3 regions of the Allobosea sp. NBC_00550 genome follow, and region 3 is predicted to be linked to each of the others. Evidence: predicted binding sites of a transcription regulator. Region 3 holds the regulator's gene; each other region holds the start of a gene.
The links. Region 3 encodes HrcA, which represses chaperone genes, less so after heat shock. Its sites were predicted from a motif close to GTTAGCACTCNCNNNNNGNGAGTGCTAAC; they were not measured.

Region 1: the regulator HrcA is predicted to act here: its motif matches at 5,282-5,310, upstream of groES (co-chaperone GroES).
Region 2: the regulator HrcA is predicted to act here: its motif matches at 5,454-5,482, upstream of groES (co-chaperone GroES).

Annotation. Positions count from the first base shown of each region.
Region 1 is NZ_CP102772.1:41,584-49,029, forward strand. It holds gene NWE53_RS00235 (ABC transporter ATP-binding protein/permease) at 1-1,418, opposite strand, end outside; gene NWE53_RS00240 (branched-chain amino acid ABC transporter substrate-binding protein) at 1,797-2,909, opposite strand; gene groL (chaperonin GroEL) at 3,246-4,883, opposite strand; gene groES (co-chaperone GroES) at 4,932-5,219, opposite strand; gene NWE53_RS00255 (MarR family winged helix-turn-helix transcriptional regulator) at 5,447-5,902, shown strand; gene NWE53_RS00260 (PaaI family thioesterase) at 5,972-6,454, shown strand; gene NWE53_RS00265 (DMT family transporter) at 6,441-7,283, opposite strand.
Region 2 is NZ_CP102772.1:2,567,063-2,574,508, reverse strand. It holds gene arfA (arabinosylfuranosidase ArfA) at 1-116, shown strand, start outside; gene NWE53_RS12315 (hypothetical protein) at 136-441, shown strand; partial or broken gene NWE53_RS12310 (IS110 family transposase) at 578-1,111, opposite strand; gene NWE53_RS12305 (amino acid ABC transporter substrate-binding protein) at 1,419-2,258, opposite strand; partial or broken gene NWE53_RS12300 (IS6 family transposase) at 2,468-3,086, shown strand; gene NWE53_RS12295 (DegT/DnrJ/EryC1/StrS family aminotransferase) at 3,429-4,535, shown strand; partial or broken gene NWE53_RS12290 (IS6 family transposase) at 5,114-5,359, opposite strand; gene groES (co-chaperone GroES) at 5,550-5,837, shown strand; gene groL (chaperonin GroEL) at 5,883-7,446, shown strand, end outside.
Region 3 is NZ_CP102772.1:4,172,208-4,179,653, reverse strand. It holds gene NWE53_RS20115 (SDR family NAD(P)-dependent oxidoreductase) at 1-77, opposite strand, end outside; gene NWE53_RS20110 (CsbD family protein) at 218-424, opposite strand; gene NWE53_RS20105 (GIY-YIG nuclease family protein) at 584-919, shown strand; gene lepA (translation elongation factor 4) at 1,088-2,893, opposite strand; gene NWE53_RS20095 (helix-turn-helix domain-containing protein) at 3,084-3,683, shown strand; gene NWE53_RS20090 (GNAT family N-acetyltransferase) at 3,680-4,216, shown strand; gene NWE53_RS20085 (DUF3297 family protein) at 4,338-4,586, opposite strand; gene hrcA (heat-inducible transcriptional repressor HrcA) at 4,790-5,875, opposite strand; gene rph (ribonuclease PH) at 6,020-6,736, shown strand; gene rdgB (RdgB/HAM1 family non-canonical purine NTP pyrophosphatase) at 6,882-7,446, shown strand, end outside.

The DNA.
Region 1 (7,446 bases), 1.6 Mb from region 3:
TCCTCCGAAATCGGCCCGTGATGCGCGTCTGCGATGGCGGTCTCGAAGGAGGTCAAGCGGTTGATCGAGGCGAGGTAGGACGCGATCGACGAGTAGCTGTTGATGATGAAGGAGAGCGCGGTCTGCACCCGGTCGAACGCGCCGGCGACCTGCATCATGATGCCGAGCGTGATCGTGCCCGCGAAATAGTACGGCGCAAGAATGATATAGGGCAGCACCACGCTGAGCTGGTTGTAGGACAGGGTGAAGCTGGTGAGCTTCAGCCGGCGCCAGACCAGCCGGTAGAAGTTCTCGACGATGTCGCGGAAGCGCTGGGCCAGATGGCTGCGCTCGGTCGGCTCGCCCACCATCAATGCGATCTGCTCGGAATATTCGCGCAGGCGCGCCAGCGAGAAGCGGAAGTTCGCCTCGCGTTTCTCCTGCTCGAATTCGAGCCGGATAAGGGGGCGTCCGATGAGATGGGTCAGCCAGGTCGCGGCAGCCGCATAGAAGAACGCGACCCAGAAGATGTAGCCGGGGATGGCGAGGGAGGTGCCCGGCAGGGTGAAGGCGACGGGAATGTTCCAGAGGATGATCGAGAACGAGACCAGCGTCGAAACCTGCGAGAGCAGGGGCAGCGCGAAATTATAGGTTTGGTTGACGAAGGAGCGTGTGTCCTCGGCGATACGCTGGTCGGGGTTGTCGACGGTGCCGGCGAGCGCGATCCGGTAATGCGTGGCATGGTCGAGCCAGCGCTGCGTGTACTCGTTCGCCATGAACTGCCGCCAGCGGATCAGGATGGTGTAGTTGGCGAAGAGCTCGATCAGGTTGGCGACTACCCATATCGCGGCCCAGATGCAGAAGACGTAGAAGAGCTGATACCAGAACGCCGCCGCATCCTTGTTCTGCAGCGCGTCATACATGTCGCGATTGAAGAACGAGAGCCGCAGTGTGATGCCGACCTGCGCCTGGTTCAGCACGATCAGGAAGACGAACAGCGCGACGGCCAGCGTGCCGAGGCGGATATTGAACGGCCCGATCGGCCAGAGATTGGCGGTGGTGGTCTGGTCGGATTCGAAATAGGGCGATGCGATCCGCGATATGCGCGCGATGACCGGCACGAAGGAGATCGCGTAGATCAGGATGCCGAAGACGCCGACAGTGATCGGCAGGCTCGTGGGAGCCGGCGGGATCTGCAGCGCCTCGGACCACCAGCCGACCTGCGCCATGATCGCGGCGGCGCCGAACAGCAGATACTCGATGGCGAAGACGCCCGAAAATATCCGCAGGAAGAAGGACAGGCTCGGCGAGCGGAAGGTCACCACCGCGAGCAGCAGGCCAACGACGCCCATGCCGATCAGCCCGGCCGATCCGGCTTGCTGGCCGACGACCAGCGTGACGACCGCCAGCACGGCGACGAGAATGCTCAACAGACGCATGGGCTGAAATCCTGGCGGGAAACGGTGGGAGCCACGATTCGGACCATGTCGCAGCGGATAGGGCCTTTCAATGGCCATGCGCCTGGATGAGCAAATTGTCATCTGACGGACAGGCGCTCGCGAGGCGCAGGAAGGCGCTGGTTGCCTCCTGCTTTTCGTCGAGGCGCGGGTCATCCCGGACGCAGCGCAGCGGAGATCCGGGATCCATCATGGAGCGCCGTCGAGGCCCTCGATGGATCCCGGGTCGAGCCCGGGATGACGGCGTGGTTCGGTGAAACGAGGGCATGTTTTTCGAGCCAGAAAACGAAACGCCCCAGACGAGCGATGCTCGTCCGGGGCGCGAAGCTGGAGGGCCGGCAGGGTCGAAAGCCCCGCTCGTCAATCGGCCGAGACGATCTTGCCAGCATCCCATTTGTACATGGCGAAGCTCGGTGAGCTCAGGTCGCCGGTCTTGCCATAGGTCAGCGTGCCGATCGCCGTCTTGACCGGCATGCCGGATTGCAGCGCCCTGGCGGCCCCGCTGGCGTCGCCCGCCTTGCCGGCCTTCTCGATTGCGGCCTTGAGCACCTCGACCGCGGCATAGGCATTGAGCGTGAAGGCCTCGGGCGGAATGCCCTTCTCCTTCAGCGCGGCGACGGCCTGGGCCGAATCCGGGTTCTTCAGCGCGTCGGTGGCGTTGGTGAAGAGGGTGCCCGTGGCGTGGTCGCCGCCGATCGCGGCGAACTCGGTGTTGGACAGGCCCTCGCCGCCGATGATGGTCGCCTTGACGCCGGCATCGGCGAGCTGGCGGGAGAGCAGCCCGCCTTCCGGGTGATAGCCGCCGAAATAGATCAGGTCGACATTGGCGGCCTTGAGGCGCGTCACGACCGCGGACATGTCCTTGTCGCCGGGGTTGACCGTCAGCGCGGCGACCTCCTTGAGGCCGCCGGCATTGATGCCCTTCTGGAAGGCGTCGGCAAGGCCCTTGCCGTAAGTGCCCTTGTCATGGACGATCGCGATCTTCTTGTCCTTCAGGTTCTTCAGGACGTAGGTCGCGGCGATCTCCGCCTGCTGGTCGTCGCGGCCGCAGGTGCGGAAGACGTTGGTCAGGCCGCGCGTGGTCAGCGCCGGCGAGGTCGCCGTCGGCGTCACCATCAGCAGGCCGCTTTCCGCCAGCACGTCGGAAACCGCCATGGCGACGCCCGAGGTCACCGGCCCGACCACGAACTTGACCTTCTCGCCGACCAGGAGGTTGGCGGCCGAGACACCCTGCTTGGGATCGCCGGCATCGTCGGCGAGCTTCAGCACGAGCTTCTCGCCGAGCACGCCGCCGCTCTTGTTGATGACATCGACGGCGGTCTGGGCGCCGTTCTTCACCTGGTCGCCATAGGCGGCGACCGGACCGGTCAACGGCGCGACGAGTCCGATGGTGATGTCGGCCTGCGCAGCCTGGCTTGAGAGGAACAAGGCGGTCGCGATCGCGGCGCCCGAGAGGAAATGGGACTTTTTCATTTTCATCTCCCTACGACATGCAACTTATGCGCGCGATCCTGCCGTGGATCGCTTGTCGCCTGTATAGGCCATGACGAGCCGAGGGGCACTGCCTGCTTTTTCATCAGCTGTGGCGGGAAACGCATGGCTGCTGCTGGCCCGCTCCCGCGAAATCCTGATGCCGTCCCGGACGGAGCGAAGCGGAGATCCGGGATCCATGCCTGAACTCAGGCGGAGATGCTCCGGCGTGGATCCCGGGTCTCCCTTCGGTCGCCCGGGATGACGCGGCGCATGTTTGCTCAAACGAAAAAGGCCCGGCTTGCGCCGGGCCTTCCATAGTTCGCTTGGAGCGATGGATCAGAAATCCATGCCGCCCATGCCGCCGCCGCCCATCGGGGGCATCGGGGAGTCCTTCTTCGGCAGCTCGGCGATCATCGCCTCGGTGGTGATCAGCAGGCCAGCGATCGAAGCCGCGTCCTGGATCGCCGTGCGCACGACCTTGGTCGGGTCGATGATGCCGGCCTTGACCAGATCGCCGTACTCGCCGGTCTGGGCGTTGTAGCCCCAGGAGTAGTCCTTCGACTCCAGCAGCTTGCCGATCACGACTGCGCCGTCATCACCGGCGTTGTCGACGATCTGACGGGCCGGAGCCATGATCGCCTTGCGGACGATCTCGACGCCGGTCTTCTGGTCGTCGTTCTGGGTCTTGATCGACTTGACCGAGGACAGCGCGCGCAGCAGGGCGACGCCGCCGCCCGGCAGGATGCCTTCTTCGACCGCAGCGCGGGTCGCGTTCAGGGCATCGTCGACGCGGTCCTTCTTCTCCTTGACCTCGACCTCGGTCGCGCCGCCGACGCGGATGACCGCGACGCCGCCGGCGAGCTTGGCCAGGCGCTCCTGGAGCTTCTCACGGTCGTAGTCCGAGGTGGTCTCCTCGATCTGGGCCTTGATCTGACCGACGCGGGCCTCGATGTCCTTCTTCTTGCCGGCGCCGTCGATGATCGTGGTGTTCTCCTTCTCGATGCGCACCTTCTTGGCGCGGCCGAGCATCTGGAGGGTCACGGTCTCGAGCTTGATGCCGAGGTCTTCCGAGATCATCTGGCCGGCGGTCAGGATCGAGATGTCCTCGAGCATGGCCTTGCGGCGATCACCGAAGCCCGGAGCCTTGACGGCCGCGACCTTGAGGCCGCCACGGAGCTTGTTGACGACGAGCGTGGCGAGAGCCTCGCCCTCGACGTCCTCGGCGATGATCAGGAGCGGCTTGCCGGTCTGAACGACGGCCTCGAGGATCGGCAGCATCGCCTGGAGCGAGGACAGCTTCTTCTCGAAGATCAGGACGTAGGGGTCTTCCAGCTCGGCGACCATCTTCTCCGAGTTGGTAATGAAGTACGGCGAGAGATAGCCACGGTCGAACTGCATGCCCTCGACGACGTCGAGCTCGGTCTCGGCGGTCTTGGCTTCCTCGACGGTGATGACACCCTCGTTGCCGACCTTCTGCATGGCGGTCGAGATCATCTTGCCGACCGACTCGTCGCCGTTCGCCGAGATGGTGCCGACCTGCGCGACTTCCGCGTTGGACGTGACCTTCTTGGAGTTCTTCTTGAGGTCGGCGACGATGGCCTCGACGGCCAGATCGATGCCGCGCTTCAGGTCCATCGGGTTCATGCCGGCGGCCACCGACTTGGCGCCCTCGCGGACGATCGCCTGGGCCAGAACGGTCGCGGTCGTGGTGCCGTCGCCGGCATGGTCGTTCTGACGGGACGCGACTTCGCGAACCATCTGGGCGCCCATGTTCTCGAACTTGTCGGCGAGCTCGATCTCCTTGGCGACGGTGACGCCGTCCTTGGTGATGCGCGGAGCGCCGAACGACTTCTCGATCACGACGTTGCGGCCCTTGGGACCCAGTGTGACCTTCACGGCGTTGGCGAGGATGTCCACGCCGCGCAGCATCTTGTCGCGGGCGTCGGAAGAGAACTTGACGTCTTTGGCAGCCATGAGAGCTACTCCTTGAAATGGAAACGGAAGCGAGCGGTCAGGCGGCTATCAGCCGACGACGCCCATGATGTCGGATTCCTTCATGATGAGGAGATCCTGGCCGTCGATCTTGACCTCGGTGCCCGACCACTTGCCGAACAGGACGCGGTCGCCCTTCTTGACGTCGAGGGCAACGAGCTTGCCGGCTTCGTCACGCGCGCCGGAACCGACGGCGATGACCTCGCCCTCCTGGGGCTTTTCCTTGGCGGTCTCGGGGATGATGATGCCACCCTTGGTCTTCTCTTCGCCATCCAGGCGGCGGACCACGACGCGGTCATGCAAAGGACGGAACTTCATGGTTCTGTCTTCCTCTCGGTCTTATTCGGTGCGGGCGCCGCTGAAGGGCCCCGGGTGAGGCTGTTAGCAGTCACCTGACGGGAGTGCTAACAGATGCCGCGGAGATAGGCTTGGGGTCGCGGAGAGTCAAGGAAGCCTGCGACGATAAAGTGAACGCCGCCAGATGCGGCATCGCCGCCCTTCGCCTACCGGCTGCCGCCAGCGCTAGAACACGCTAAGATGGCCGAATGACGACACCCGTGCCCGACCCCCGCCTCGACGCCATCGCCCGCTCCTGCGTCGCGCTGCACGTCCGCATGACAGCGCGCGCCGTGACGCGCGCCTATGACGAGGCGATGCGACCGAGCGGACTGAAGATCACGCAGTTCGTGCTGCTCTCGGCCTTGAGCACGGGGCAATGGAAGTCGGTGACCGAGCTGGCCGAGCGCTTCGCGCTGGAGCGGACATCGCTGACGCGCAATCTCCAACTGCTGGCGGTCGAGGGAATGGTCGAGCCGGTCGAATGCCGCGGGCGCGCCTCCGTCTATGCCGTGACGGAGAAGGGCCGGGCCGCGATCGAAGCCGCCATCCCCTATTGGCGGGCCGCACAGGACAAGATCGAGGGCGGCTTCGGCGAGGAGCGCTGGCGCGATACGCGCGACGGGCTCAAGGCGCTGCGCAAGGCGGCGCGTGATGTGCGTTGACGCACGGCTCCGATTGACGCGCATGCCATCCTCTCTCTATCGTGCAGATACACGATTGGAGAAGAAGTCATGGATCGGACCTTTGGTGTTGTGTCCCGCGAGGTGCTGGTTGCGGATGGGGGCCTGAGCTTCTTGCGCGGCATCATTGCCGGCACCCAGCCGGCCCCGCCCTTCGCCCAGACCATGGATTTCGATCTGGTCGAGGCGGAGGAGGGCAGGGTCGTCTTCGTCGGTGTGCCGTCGGCGCGCTTCTTCAACCCGCTCGGCACGATCCATGGCGGCTGGACCGCGACGATCCTCGACTCCGCCATGGCCTGCGCCGCGCACTCCACGTTGAAGTCCGGCGAGGGCTACACCACGCTGGAGATGAAGCTGAACTATGTCCGGCCGGTCATGCCCGATAGCGGCACGGTGCGCTGCGAGGGCAAGCTGATCCATCGCGGCGGTTCGGTGATCACGACCGAAGGCAACCTGCGAGACGAGCGCGGCAGATTGCTGGCGCACGGCACGGAGACCTGCCTGGTCTTTCCGGCGAAGCCTAGCGCCGGCTGACCGCGACGGCGCCGGCCACGATCAACAGCGCGCCGAGATAGGTTGTGTACAGCGGCACCTCGCCGAAGACGAAGAAGCCGAGCAGGCTCGCCCAGATCAGCGCCGTGTATTCGATCGCTGCCAGCCGGGAGGCGGTCGCCCTGGCATAGGCCGAGGTGAGCGTGAGATGACCGGCGACGCCGAGCGCGCCGGCGACCAGATAGATCCCGAGGTCGGCAAGGCCCATCGGCACGAAGGCGAAAGCGGCGGGGACGGCGAGGCACAGCGCCGGCCCGACATTCTGGAAGGCGACGATGACGGTGGGGTGTTCCCGGACCGCGATCCGCCGCAGCAGGATCAGGTTGAAGGCGTAGCTCACCGCCGAGAACAGGGCGGCCGCGACGCCGAGACTGGCGCCGCTGACATGGCCCTGCAGCCGCGGCCAGACCATGACCAGCATGCCGGCGAGCCCGAAGCCGAGCGCCTGCAGGATGCGTTTGTCGATCCTCTCCTTCAACAGCAGGCCGCCGAGCAGCGCGACGAAGACCGGGGCGAGGAACGACAGCGTCAGCGCCTCGGCGAGCGGCAGCACCGAGATCGAATAGAAGAAGCTGCCGGCCGTGAGCACGACGAGGGGGATGCGCGCGACATTGCCGATGACGCTCGCGCGCGTCGGGCGGAGCGGGCGTGCGATCGCGAGGACGATCAGCGCGCAAAGGCCGCCCATCAGGAAGCGCATGAACAGCGCCAGGGCAAAGGGCTGATGCTGCATCTGGCCCTTCAGCACCGCATCCATGGCGGTGAGTAGGGCGATGCCGAGCGCGGCGCGCAGAGCGATCGACGAGGTCATGATGTCAGGCCGCGTCCATGGCTTTCCGGAAGGCGCCCGTGCGGACCATGGGCAGCAACTCCCGTCTAAGGCCGATCCCGGGGCGCGGATAGGGGAGGGGCGCACAGGCCCCCAATGCCGCCATTGCAGGTGTGAAAGCGCCGGAACGTCCCGGCGCCGACAC
Region 2 (7,446 bases), 1.6 Mb from region 3:
AGCAGGAGCCGCTCAAGGTCAAGCCGGCAACGTTGAAGGGCGTCTCGACGAAATCGGACAGCATCATTCTGGAATTGCAGCCGGCCTCGTGGAATGTGATCAGGCTCGACAGCTGACAGGACGGCGCCCGCAAGGATGAACGAGAGCCCGCTATCACCGCATCGCGGACGCCGCAGCAATGGCGGCAGGGTGTCGCGCGCCGAGGGCCGGCAGGATCTGGGCTTCCTCGTCGTCAACGCAACGCAAACTCAGCGATATCGCGACGACGGATCTCGACCTCGATCGCCACCACTCGATCCGCTGCGCATCGGCATCGACGACAAGGAGGGCCGGCCCGGGGGCATCAATATTTTCGGACGCGGCTTCGGCAACCACAATCAAGACATCAAGATGCGGCTGCATCTGCGTGGCATGAACGCCCTGCATCACGTCGCGCCGTGACGGCCCGCGGAGGACTAGTTTCAATCTTCGAGCGTCACGATCGCGTGACGCTCGGGATCGTAGTCGCCACGTGTCCGCCATCAGCGCGCTTGAGACCATTTACGGGTTTTCCGAAAGGGAGCGACTGTCTTGTTGGTCAAGCGGGAATTGGTTGCCATGGACGTCTATCTCGCAGGATTGCGTTGAGGATAGTGACTAGCTTTGGAGCGACGGCGATTTGGGCGAGGAGCTTTGGTTTTCCGCCAGCGATGAGCTTGTCGCGGAAAAGTTTGAGCACTGGATTATGGCGCGCGGCGACCATGGTTCGACGAATAAGGAGCACGCTCTTGCGGCCGCCGCCGATGAAGCTCTTTCCGAGTGATGCTCTGAATCAACGTTTATCGCTCGGCGACGTTCCCGCTGACCTTCGGCGGCGATCATCTCGACGATTTGGCGCCGGCGAGCGACCAGATCGGCTAGAAGCCTTGTCATCTCGTCCGGCATTTGCCGCAGCTTCGGCTTGGTCGCTTCGGCGAAATGAGTGATCACGGTTGGCGTCAATCGGATCGGTCTTCGCCCGTTTGCCGAGCGTTTGGGCGAAGGCACGCACCTGCGCTGGATTGACCACCAACACCGGCAGGCCTGCGCCAGCCAGGCCAGCCGCAACCACTCTCGCACTACCACCTCGCGCCAACCGATTGGGAAGACCTGCCCGGCCGCGTGGGCGAAATCCGGCTCGTCGAGATTCCCGTGCCAATGCCGCTGCGTCTTCTCAGGCACGCTGAGCAGATTGGTGACGTGGGCAAGGCCTGTCGATATTTGGTGTCGGCCGCGCCAGCTTCTACCGGTGGGGTGGATAGCTGAACTTCGCGACCGCCGCCGCAAACGACCTGATCGCGCCAACGGCAGATTGGCTGATCGCACGGAAGCGGACATTCACGTCCAGCCTATTCCGCATCCGTCGCCACACTATACCGTCACCTCGGGCAGCCTCCGCGCTACCTCGGCACGCCGTTGATGACGAAGAGCGCCTTGATAAACTGATCAGGCGGGAAGTTTCCGAAGCTGTGGGCATAGATTTTCTTCACACGATCCGTGCGATAGAGTTCAGCCAGCGTCGCATCGACCAACAAACGTAGCTTGTCGTCGCCGCGCGGTAGAGCTAGTGCATAGGTCTCGAACGTGAAATACTGATCGGAAATCTTCATACCGGAGGGATTCCGGCTGTTGAGCAGATGATAGCTGAGAATCCCGCGATCGGCGAAATAAGCGTCGATCTTTCCCTCGGACAGGATCCGGACACCGTCTGGATGAGCCTGGACCGCTACGATCTCCGTTTTGATGCCGAGTTGCGCCAAGGTCGCCTTCAAGACCTCTTCGGTCGTCGTGCCCTGGAGCACGCCGATCTTTTTTCCGCTCAGATCCTCGAGCCGGTAAATTTCATTGAACCGGTAGAGAACTCCGGCGCCATCAATGAAGGTCGGCAGTGAAAAATCCACGATAGCGCGCCTAGACATAGTCATCGATGTAGGATCGCAAAGAATATCGATCTTGCCATCGCGTAGTGCGGTCAAACGTGTCGTGGACGAGACCTCGACATATTCGATTTTGAGTGAAGGGATATTGAGCGCCTTCTTCACACCGCTAGCGACTTCGCGGCAGAGATCAACGATATATCCGGAAGGATCGCCGTTAGCCGCCCGATACGAGTAAGGGGGCGCATCAAGCCGAAAGCCGAGCCGCAAAGTACCTGTCTCACGAGCGCGTGCCAGGGTGTCTGCAGCCAAGGTCGCCGTTGATATCGCCATGCTTAGTAGCGCGATCCAAAAGGCTCGCATGATCCCGTTCCGTCTTTTGGCAACGGCCAACACGATAGGCCGAATAGATGGATTGAAGAAAGTCGTTTCTAGCGTGCTGATTTTTAGCGGAATCGGGATTCGCAAAACGGCTAGACGATGTCTGCCGGGATAAGGCGGCCTGCAGAGATGACGCGACGGCATTGTCACGGGAATGGGCGAATTGAGCCTCGCCGGTTAGGGTGGGGGGCATGCAGCCGATTTCCTACGCCCGTCAGCAATTCCCTCCCGAGATCATCCGGCACGCCGTGTGGCTCTATCTGCGGTTCACCTTGAGCTATCGCGATGTCGAGGAGTTGCTGGCTGAGCGTGGCCTCGACATCTCGTACGAGACGATCCGGCGATGGGTACTCAAATTTGGCTGCAGCTATGCCCGCAACCTGCGCCGGCAGCGGCCCCAACCGGCAGACATCTGGCACCTCGACAAGAGGTGATCCGCCTTCAGGGCCGGCACCTGTATCTATGGCGAGCCGTCGACAGCGAGGGGGAAATCCTCGACATGCTGGTGCAATCGAGACGGGATAAGGGTGCTGCCTTACAACTGCTCAAAAAGCATGGCTTTGCTCCCAGGGTTCTGGTGACGGACAAGTTGCGATCCTACGGCGCGGCCCGGCGCGAGCTGGGGCTCTCGGCGCGCCATGAGCAGGGCATGCGCCGCACAATCGGGCTGAGAACTCACACCAGGTGATCCGACAACGAGAGCGCAAGATGCAGCGCTTCAAGTCGCAGATGTCGGCGCAGCGCTTTCTCTGCGTACATGCCGTCGTCCACAATCTCTTCAACCTCGAGCGCCACCTGATCTCCCGAGCAGCGCGAACTCCGGCTCGTCGGGGTTCCCGTGACAATGTCGATCGGAGAGGTACTGACGTTATTCGAGCAATCCCGCCGTCCGCCGCCGCACGTCGATCATTGTCACGCACGAGCTTGTCTTCGCCGCGGAAGTACCGGATCACGTCGTGTTCATGGATCAGGGCTGCGCGTTCCGCGCCAGGAGCGCACGCGCGCCTTCCTGTCCAGGCTTTTGCGGCCGAATACCGACGTCGTCCCCGGAGGCGGACTGTGACCGATATCTATGAACGTCTCGGCGTTGCCACGCGAATCAACGGAGCGGGTCTGCTGACGCGACTGGGTGGGAGCCTTATGGCACCCGCCGTGCTCGACGCCATGCGCGAGGCGGCCGGCCATTTCGTCGACATGACGGAATTGCAGACACGGGCCAGCGCGATCATCGCGCGTCATACCGGAGCGGAGGCCGGCATCGTCACCGGGGGGGCCGCTGCGGCGCTCACGCTCGCCACCGCCGCCTGCCTCGCGCGATTCGACGTCCGCATCATGGAGCGATTACCCGCGATCGATGACGAACCCAACGAAGTCATCATGTTCCGCGCGCACCGCAACGCCTATGACCACGCCATACGTGCCGCAGGTGCCCGCATCGTCGATGTCGGCTTCAACGATATCGCGATCGGCTCGGGGGTGAGGGGTCTCGAAGCCTGGGAAATCGAAAGCGCGATCACGTCTCGCACGGTCGCCGTCGCCTTCACGGCGGGGCCGCCGGGACAGGCGTCTCTGGCCATGGTCTGCAGGACGGCCGCTCAGCATGGCTTGCCGGTGATCGTCGACGCCGCTGCACAGTTGCCTCCGAAGGAGAATCTCCGCCGTTTCATTGATGAGGGCGCCGCGCTCGTGGCCATCAGCGGCGGCAAGGCGCTTCGTGGTCCGCAGGGCACCGGCCTGCTGTGCGGTCGCCGCGACCTCGTCGCTTCGGCACTGATTCAGCAGTTGGACATGGACATCTCGCCGGCCACCTGGTCTCCCGCGGAAGGCCTGATACCCGACGAACTGCGGCGTCGTCCGCCCCACCACGGTATTGGCCGCGGATTCAAGGTCGACAAGGAATCGATCGTAGGATTGCTCACAGCATTGGAGCTTTTCGAGACACGCGACCTCGCCAGCGAAACCGAGGCTATGATTCGCGAGCTGACCGCGGTCTCGGAGGCGCTGGCAGGGTCGCAGCATGTGAGCTGCGAGGTCGTCACCGGGCGCCATTATCCCGGGCTGAAGCTATCATTCGGCACCACCTGCGGCGGCCCGGACGCCTTGACCGTATCGTCCGAACTCCAGCGGCTAGCCAAGCCGATTCATCTCAGCGAACGCTGGGCCTCTAATAATATTCTCTTTGTCGATCCTGCGGGATTGCGAGCGGGCGACGGCGCAGCGATCGGCAGGGCGGTGCGCGCTCTGGTCCCGGGGGGCTGAGCCGGCTGCATGTCATATACGATCCTTCCCGACCTCGACGGGCGCCGCTGCATCGTCAGCAGCGCAAGCAATGGATTGGGCGCACCAGCATTGTCACGGAAATGTCGCCGAGCCAGGATTTTGCCCTGAGCAAAGCCGACTTACGCGGCGGCCGTCGCAATTTGCCACTGTTGCGCGACCTCGGCTCAAAGAGTCTCAGCGTCGCTCGGGAGATCATATGGCGCTCGAGGGGCTCTTGGTTCCTCGCCCAGCGAGGTAACCGCGCTACTCTTCGACGCCTCCTCTCTGGAAGCCGGCCCGCCGCGCAAATCCGACGGGCCTGCGGATGTGCTGAGGGCGCTCGCGCGGGGTCTGAGCGGCGTGGGCGGGTGGGTACGGCCGGTGAGATAGCTTAGCGCCTGGCTGGTGGAGTCGACCTGGTCGTCGTGGCGCCCATTCGGGAAAGCGAGGAACTCGCTGAGCCAGGTGGCCAGCCACGGCGCCTCCTGCGACAACGAGAGCGCAAGATGCAGCTCTTCAAGTGGCCGATGTGGCGCAGCGCTTTCTCTGCGTACATGCCGTCGTCGACAATCTCCTCAACCTCGAGCGTCAACTGATCTCCCGAGCGACGCTACGCTCACCTTCCCGTCCAGCTGCCAGATGTCTGCTGGTTGCGGCCGCAGGCGCAGGTTGCGGGCATAGCTGCATCCAAATTTGTGGACCCATCGCCGGATCGTCTCATACGAAATGTCTCAGCCAGAAGCTCCTCGACATCGCGGTAGCTCATGCTGAACCGCAGAGATCTCAGGCGGGAACTGGTGACGGGCGTAGGAAATCGGCTGCATGCCCCTACCGAACCTGCCAGGCTAAATCGCCCACTCCCGTGACAAATGCCCTCCTTGACTCTAGCGGCGGTCGCGCGCCTAGCTGCCGCCATCGATTGGCACTCATGGATCGAGACTGCTAACGGGTATCCCCTTGCGAGCCCGTCGAAAGATGCTCGCACCGAAATCCTACCAATAGGAAGACAGAACCATGAAGTTCCGTCCGCTGCATGATCGCGTCGTGGTCCGCCGCCTTGATGGCGAAGAGAAGACCAAGGGTGGCATCATCATCCCCGAGACCGCCAAGGAAAAGCCCCAGGAGGGCGAGGTGATCGCCGTCGGTTCCGGCGCGCGTGACGAAGCCGGCAAGCTCGTTGCCCTCGACGTCAAGAAGGGCGACCGCGTCTTGTTCGGCAAGTGGTCGGGCACCGAGGTCAAGATCGACGGCCAGGATCTCCTCATCATGAAGGAATCCGACATCATGGGCGTCGTCGGCTGAACGACTGAGACCGCTCTTTCCGTCATTTCATAAGGAGTTGCTCTCATGGCAGCCAAAGACGTCAAGTTCTCTTCCGATGCGCGCGACAAGATGCTGCGCGGTGTCGAAATCCTCGCCAACGCCGTGAAGGTCACGCTCGGTCCCAAGGGCCGTAACGTCGTGATCGAGAAGTCGTACGGCGCTCCGCGCATCACCAAGGACGGCGTCACCGTCGCCAAGGAGATCGAGCTCGCCGACAAGTTCGAGAACATGGGCGCCCAGATGGTGCGCGAAGTGGCCTCGAAACAGCACGACCACGCCGGCGACGGCACCACGACCGCCACCGTCCTCGCCGCCGCGATCCTGCGCGAAGGCCTGAAGGCTGTTGCCGCCGGCATGAACCCGATGGACCTGAAGCGCGGTATCGACTTGGCCGTCGAGGCCATCGTCGCCGACCTGAAGGAGAACTCCAAGAAGGTCACGTCCAACGGCGAAGTCGCCCAGGTCGGCACCATCTCGGCCAATGGCGACGAGTCGGTCGGCAAGATGATCGCCACCGCCATGCAGAAGGTCGGCAACGAGGGTGTCATCACCGTCGAGGAAGCCAAGACCGCCGAGACCGAACTCGACGTCGTCGAGGGTATGCAGTTCGACCGTGGCTATCTCTCGCCTTACTTCATCACCAACGCGGAGAAGATGATCGTCGAGCTGGAAGATCCCTACATCCTGATCTTCGAGAAGAAGCTGTCCTCGCTCCAGCCGATGCTGCCGATCCTCGAGGCCGTGGTGCAGACCGGCAACCCGCTGCTCATCATCGCCGAGGACGTGGAAGGTGAAGCTCTCGCCACCCTCGTCGTCAACAAGCTCCGCGGCGGCCTCAAGGTCGCGGCCGTCAAGGCTCCGGGCTTCGGCGATCGCCGCAAGGCCATGCTCGAGGACATCTCGATCCTGACCGCCGGCCAGCTGATCTCGGAAGACCTCGGCATCAAGCTCGAGACCGTGACCCTCCAGATGCTCGGCCGCGCCAAGAAGGTGCGCATCGAGAAGGAGAACACCACGATCATCGACGGCGCCGGCAAGAAGAAGAACATCGAGGCCCGCGTCGGTCAGATCAAGGCGCAGATCGAGGAGACCACCTCGGACTACGACCGTGAGAAGCTCCAGGAGCGCCTGGCCAAGCTCGCCGGCGGCGTCGCGGTCATCCGCGTCGGCGGCTCGACCGAGGTCGAGGTCAAGGAGAAGAAGGACCGCGTCGACGACGCCCTGAACGCGACCCGCGCTGCGGTCGAAGAAGGCGTTCTTCCGGGCGGTGGCGTTGCGCTCCTGCGTGCGCTCTCGACCGTCAAGGCGATCAAGACCGCCAATGACGACCAGAAGACTGGCGTCGAGATCGTCCGCAAGGCGATCATGGCTCCTGCCAAGCAGATCGTCGACAACGCCGGCGATGACGGCGCGGTCGTGATCGGCAAGCTGCTGGAGTCGAAGGACTACTCCTGGGGCTACAACGCCCAGACCGGCGTGTACGGCGATCTGGTCAAGGCCGGCATCATCGACCCGACCAAGGTCGTGCGCACGGCGATCCAGGACGCGGCTTCGATCGCTGGCCTGCTGATCACCACCGAGGCGATGA
Region 3 (7,446 bases):
AGCTTCGCGAAATGCAGCCCCAGACCGCCCGATGCGCCCGTGACAAGGGCGCGCTTCCCTGAGAGATCGTCGAACATCAGGCATCCCGCTTCGATCACCCCCAACCTTCGACCGGTTGCCTGCTGCGATCAAGGCCGCCGTCCCACGCAAAAAGCCCGGCACGCACGCGCCGGGCTTCGTCTTGGACTTACGGATGGCCGATTGACGGCCGCCGCGGTCACTGCCAGGTCTGGCGGCCGTACCAGTCATCGATATCGGTGCGCGCCTTGTCCTTCGCGAGGCCGTAGCGCTCCTGAATCTTGCCTTCGAGCTGGTCGCGCTTGCCGGCGATGACGTCGAGATCGTCGTCGGTCAGCTTGCCCCACTGCTCCTTGACCTTGCCCTTGACCTGCTTCCAGTTTCCTTCAACGCGATTCCAGTCCATCGGGACCTCCTCATGCGAGTGTGTGTTCATGGAAACAACGCGCCGACGGCGCGATTGTTCATTCGAAAAGCAGTCGCGGCATAAAATACCCGGATAAAATGTTGCGTTAATAAAATCCGGGTATTATTGAACGCCCATCAGACAGGATGGGTTGAACCGATGCAGATGGCGGACAGGAGAGCGGCGACAGCCGCCTACAAGGAACGGAAGACGGTGGCAGGCATCTTCGCCTTCCGCTGCGAGGCGGCCGGGCTGACCTGGGTCGGCCGCGCGCCTGACCTCGCGACGATCGAGAATCGCCTGCGCTTCACATTGCGCCATGGCAGCCATCGCCAGCGCTCCTTGCAGGCGGCCTGGAACGCGCATGGTCCGGACGCCTTCCGGTTCGAGGCGCTCGAACGGCTGGAGGACGAGGATATCGTCTATGTTCGGGATCGCGTGCTGAAGGAGCGCCTCGCCCATTGGCAGGCGAAGCTCGGTGCCGAGGCGATCTAACGCGTCATTTCTCGTCGAAACCGCACCGTCATCCCGGGGCTTGCCCCGGGATCCATCATAGAGCGCAAGTGCCTTTCGATGGATCCCGGATCGGCGCCGCTTCGCGGCTTGTCCGGGATGACGGCGCCCTTCCGGAAATGCCGCGTGCTCGCGAGCGGCCGGAGCCGCTCAGTCGTCCATCTTGAGGGCGGCGATGAAGGCTTCCTGCGGGATTTCGACCTTGCCGAACTGCCGCATCTTCTTCTTGCCTTCCTTCTGCTTCTCCAGAAGCTTGCGCTTGCGGGTGGCGTCGCCGCCATAGCACTTGGCGGTCACATCCTTGCGCAGCGCGCGGATGGTCTCGCGGGCGATGATCTTGCCGCCAATGGCCGCCTGGACCGGAATCTGGAACATGTGCGGCGGGATCAGCTCCTTGAGCTTCTCGCACATGGCGCGGCCGCGAGCGTCGGCGCGCGAGCGATGGACCAGCATCGAGAGCGCATCGACCGGCTCGGCATTGACCAGGATCGACATGCGCACGAGGTCGCCCTCGCGATAATCTGTGATGGCGTAGTCGAAGGAGGCATAGCCCTTTGAGATCGACTTCAGCCGGTCGTAGAAGTCGAACACCACCTCGTTCAGCGGCAGGTCGTAGACGACCTTGGCGCGCGAGCCGACATAGGACAGGTCGGTCTGGATGCCGCGCCGATCCTGGCAGAGCTTCAGGACGGAGCCGAGATACTCGTCGGGCGTGAAGATCGTCGCCTTGATCCAGGGCTCCTCGATGAATTCGATCTTCATCACGTCCGGCATGTCGGCCGGGTTGTGCAGCTCCGGCGTGGTGCCGTCGCGCAGCTTGAGATGGTAGACCACCGAAGGCGCGGTCGAGATCAGATTGAGGTTGAACTCGCGCTCCAGCCGCTCCTGGATGATCTCCAGATGCAGCAAGCCGAGGAAGCCGCAGCGGAAGCCGAAGCCGAGCGCCGCCGACGTCTCCATCTCGTAGGAGAACGACGCATCGTTCAGCCGCAGCCGGCTCATCGCGGCGCGCAGCACCTCGAAATCGGCGGCGTCGACCGGGAAGATGCCGCAGAACACCACCGGCTGCACCGGCTTGAAGCCCGGCAGCGCCTGCGGGGTCTGGCGCTTCTCGTCCGTGATGGTGTCGCCGACGGCGGTATCGGCGACCTCCTTGATCGAGGCGGTGAAGAAGCCGACTTCGCCGGGGCCGAGCTCCTTGACCTCCTGCATCTTGGGCTTGAAAACGCCGACGCGATCGACGCCATAGGAGGCGTTTGCGCGCATCATCCGGATGGTCATGTTCTTCTTGAGCACGCCATCGATGACGCGCACGAGCACGACGACGCCGAGATAGGCGTCATACCAGCTGTCGACCAGCAGGCATTTCAGCGGCGCGTCGGGATCGCCCTTGGGCGCCGGCAGCTTGGTGACGATGGCTTCGAGCACGCCCTCGATATTGATGCCAGTCTTGGCCGAGATCGGCACGGCCTCGGAGGCGTCGAGCCCGATCACATCCTCGATCTGCTGCTTGATCCGCTCGGGATCGGCGGCGGGCAGGTCGATCTTGTTGAGGACGGTAACGATCTCGTGGTTGGCGTCGAGAGCCTGATAGACGTTGGCGAGCGTCTGCGCCTCGACGCCCTGCGAGGCATCGACGACCAGGAGCGAGCCCTCGCAGGCCGCCAGCGAGCGCGAGACCTCATAGGCGAAATCGACGTGGCCGGGGGTGTCCATCAGGTTCAGGACGTAGTCCTTGCCGTCCTGCGCCCGATAGTCGAGCCGCACCGTCTGGGCCTTGATGGTGATGCCGCGCTCCTTCTCGATATCCATCGAGTCGAGGATCTGCTCGCTCATGTCGCGGGCCGCGACGGTGCCGGTCTGCTGGATCAGACGATCGGCCAGCGTCGACTTGCCGTGGTCGATATGCGCGACGATCGAGAAGTTGCGGATATTGTCGATGGTGCGGGTGCTCATGCGCGCGCCATAGCAGTGATGCCGCGCCGCGCCAAGCGCCGGCCTCTCGAGAGACCCTTCCGGAGGTCTGTTTTGCTCGGGAGCCGCCGCGTCATCCCAGGTCAAGCCGGGATGACGGCAGGGGCTTCAGCGCGGGCATCCTGAACGTTGTCTCTTGCAATTTCCATTATCTAAGAATTATTCTCTCAATATGGAATTTGAGAACGACACCGAAATCGACCGCCGCCTGGGGCAGCGCCTGAAGTCGGCCCGCCAGCGCCATGGCCTGACGCTCGATGTGCTGGCCGAGCGCAGCGGCGTCAGCCGGGCGATGATCTCGCGGGTCGAGCGCGGCGAATCGAGCCCCACCGCAGCGCTGCTGGTCCGCCTCGGCTCCGGGCTCGGCCTGTCGCTCTCGGCGCTGCTGGAAGAGGAGGCAGGAACCGGGCCATTGGCGCGGCATGCTGCCCAACCGGTCTGGCGCGATCCGGCGAGCGGCTATCTGCGCCGCAACGTCTCGCCGCGCGGCACGGGATCGGGCTTCGAGATCGTCGAGGTCGAGTTGCCGGGCGGCGCCGAGGTCCGCCTCGACAACGCGACGGGTGCACCTGCACTCGACCAGCAGGTCTGGGTGCTGCAAGGCAGGCTCGACCTGACGGTCGAGGGTATCGGCCACGCGCTTTCCGAGGGTGACTGCCTGCAGATGCATCTGCGCGGCGCCATCATCTACCGCAATCCGGGCGCCGTGCCCGTCCGCTACGTCGTCATCCTCGCCGCCGGGCGCGGCAGTTTTCCGGGACATATCGCATGAACGCGGTCAGCTTCTCCGTCGCCATCGACGTCTTCGACGCCCGGGCTGCCGAGGCCGCCATTCCGGCGCTGTCCGAAATCCTGCGCGACTGCGTCGCCAACGGCGCCTCGGTCGGCTTCATGAACTGGAACACGACGGCGGACTATGAGCGCTTCTGGCGCGATGTCGCGGCTGGCGTCGCGGGCGGGCAGGTTGTCCTGCTGGGCGCGCGCGCGGCGGACGGCCTCGTCGGCACGGCGCAACTTCACCTGATCGGCAAACCGAACCAGCCGCATCGGGCCGAGATCGCCAAGGTGCTGGTGCATTCCCGTGCGCGCCGGCAGGGCATTGGCGAAGCACTGATCCAGCGTGCAGAAGCGATCGCGCGCGATAGAGGACGCGACCTGCTGGTGCTCGACACGGACGAGCACGGCGCGGCACGGCGGCTCTACAATCGGCTCGGCTGGACGGAAGCCGGCACCATCCCGCGCTATGCGCTGATGCCTGATGGAGCCGACTGCGGCTCGACGTTTTTCTACAAGGGCCTCGCTTGAGTGACAGGCGTCATGCTCGGGCTTGACCCGAGCATCTCTTGCCGGTGGAGGCTCCAGCGCTTCGTCTTGCCTGGGATTCTCGGGTCAAGCCCGAGAATGACGGCGGTAGGAATGGCGCGCTTCAGCTCTCGACGTTGCCGCGGATATAAGGCTCGACCGGGCCCTTGAGCGTGATCGTCATCGGCCGACCGAAGCGATCCTTGGCGGCGCCGGCCGCGACCTTCACCCAGCCTTCGGAGACGCAATATTCCTCGACATTGGTCTTCTCGACGCCCTTGAAGCGGATGCCGATGTCACGCGCCAGCACGTCGGCGTTGTAGAAGGGGCTGTCCGGGTTGACGGAAAGACGGTCGGGAAGCTGGTCTGACATGGATCTGGCCTTGGGTGTTCGCAAACGGGTCGCTTTCGCGCACACCTAGCCGCATCCGCGCCGGAAGCCAAATTCTTCAAGTGAAAACCTGTCGTCATTCCGGACAAGCGGCGAAGCCGCGCCGATCCGGAATCCATCGAAGAGTGCCGCGCCCGGCGATGGATCCCGGGGCAAGCCCGGGATGACGGCGATGGCCCGGCGCCTCAGCGCTCGCCGTCGAGCAGGCGGCCGACGACCTTGGCGGTGTAGTCGACCATCGGGACGATGCGGGCATAGTTCAGCCGCGTCGGGCCGATGATGCCGACCACGCCGACGATGCGCTGCTCGGCATCGCGGAACGGCGCCGCCACCATCGAGGAACCCGACATCGAGAACAGCTTGTTCTCCGAGCCGATAAAGATGCGCACGCCGTCGCCCTGCTCGGCGCGGGTGAGGAGATCGATGACATCGGTCTGCGTCTCGAGATCGCCGAAGAGCATGCGGATTCGTTCGAGGTCCTCCTGCGCCCGGAGGTCCTCGAGCAGGTTGGCCTGGCCGCGCACGATGAGATGGCGGTCGCTGCCGGGGCCGGACTGGGTCGCGATGCCGCTCTCCACCAGCCGCGCGGTGAGCACATCGAGCTCGCGCTCCATCAGCGCGCGCTGCCCGGCGATCTCGCCGCGCAGGTCCGCCAGCGTCTTGCCGAGGATGCGGGCGTTGAGGAAGTTCGCGGCCTCGACCAGCGCCGAGGCGGGCAAACCCACCGGCAGCGCCAGCAGGCGGTTCTCGACCGCGCCGTCCTCCGAGACGAGGACGACGAGCGCGCGGGCCGGATCGAGCCGGACGAATTCGATGTGCTTGAGTCGCGGATCGGCCTTGGTCGTCACGACCACGCCGGCGCCGCGCGAGAGACCGGAGAGCAGCGCCGAGGCCTCGGTCAATGTCTGGTCGAGATTGCGATGGCCTGCCCCGGCCCGGATCTGCGCCTCGATGCGCGCCCGCTCGTCCGAGGTGAGGTTGCCGACCTCCATCATCGCGTCGACGAAGAAGCGCAGGCCCCGTTCCGTGGGCAGGCGCCCGGCGGAAGTATGCGGCGCATAGATCAGCCCGGCCAGCTCCAGATCGGTCATGACGTTGCGCACCGTCGCCGGGGACAGAGCCATCGGCAGCAGGCGGGCAATATTGCGCGAACCGACCGGCTCCCCGGTCGCGAGGTAGCCGTCGACGATCTGGCGGAAAATCTCGCGCGAGCGCTGGTCGGTCTCGACCAGGCCGCTCATCGTCTCGGGGCGGGGCGTATGGGCGCTCATGAACCTGTTCGGGCGAACCGTCGTTCCAACCCTATTGTCGTCATGCAGGAGGCGCGGATCAAGGGGTGAAACAGGGCCGGCGCCTTGCCGAGCGCGGCATGAGCGCCTACAAGCCGCCACTTCTCCGCAAGACAGGATTATTTCATGCGACCCTCCAAACGCGCCGCAGACGAGATGCGCAAGGTCACGCTCGAGCGCGGCGTGGTTCGCTATGCCGAGGGTTCCTGCATGGTGACGTTCGGCGAGACCAAGGTGCTCTGCGCCGCGACCGTCGAGGAAAAGGGGCCGCCGTGGCTGCGCGGCACCGGCAAGGGCTGGGTCACCGCCGAGTATTCGATGCTGCCGCGCGCCACCCATGAGCGCACCCGCCGCGAGGTCACCTCCGGCAAGCCCTCCGGCCGCACGCAGGAGATTCAACGCCTGATCGGCCGCTCGCTGCGCGCGGTCGTCGACCTCACCGCGATCGGCGAGCGCCAGATCGTCGTCGATTGCGACGTGCTGCAGGCCGATGGCGGCACCCGCACGGCCTCGATCACCGGCGCGTGGGTGGCGCTGCATGACGCATTGAAATGGATGGAAGGGCGCAGCCTGCTCAAGGGCACCAACCCGCTCAAGGACCATGTCGCCGCCATCTCCTGCGGCATCGTCGCCGGCAATCCGGTGATCGATCTCGACTATGTCGAGGATTCCGGCGCGCAGACCGACGCGAATTTCGTCATCACCGGCACGGGCGGCCTCGTCGAGGTGCAGGGCACGGCGGAAGGCGCACCCTTCTCCGAGGAGGAGTTGCTCGCGCTGCTCAAGCTGGCCAAAGGTGGCGTCAGCAAGCTCGTCGCGCTGCAGAAGGCGGCGGTCGCCTGATCCGGCCGATCGCACAAGCAATCGAACAACACCGTCATTCCGGACGCAGCGAAGCGGAGATCCGGAATCCATCGTAGAGTTGCGACGCCCTTCGATGGATCCCGGGTCAAGCCGGGGATGACGAGGCGGGTAACGAGAGATACCGATGTCGAACCACCGCCTCCTCTCCGGCAAGGTCGTGATCGCGACCCATAACCAGGGCAAGCTGCGCGAAATGCGCGAGCTGCTGGCGCCCTATGGCATCGAGCTCGTCTCGGCCGGCGAACTCGGCCTGCCCGAGCCGGTCGAGGACGGGTTCATGTTCTCGGAGAATGCGGCGATCAAGGCGGTCGCAGCGACGCAGGCGAGCGGCCTGCCGGCGCTCTCCGACGATTCAGGCGTCTGCATCGACGCGCTCGACGGCGCGCCCGGCCTGTTCTCGGCCAACTGGGCCGGGCCGGGCAAGGATTTCGCCCCGGCGATCGCACGCGTGCAGATGGAACTGGCGAAGCGCGGCGCGACCACGCCCGGGCAGCGCAAGGCTCACTTCGTCTCAGCGCTGGTCATCGCCTGGCCGGACGGGCATCAGGAGCTGTTCGAAGGCCGCGTCTTCGGCACGGTCACGCATGACATCCGCGGTGCAGGCGGCTTCGGCTATGATCCGATCTTCCTGCCCGATGGCCACGACAAGACCTTCGGCGAGATGACGGCACAGGAGAAGCACGGCATTC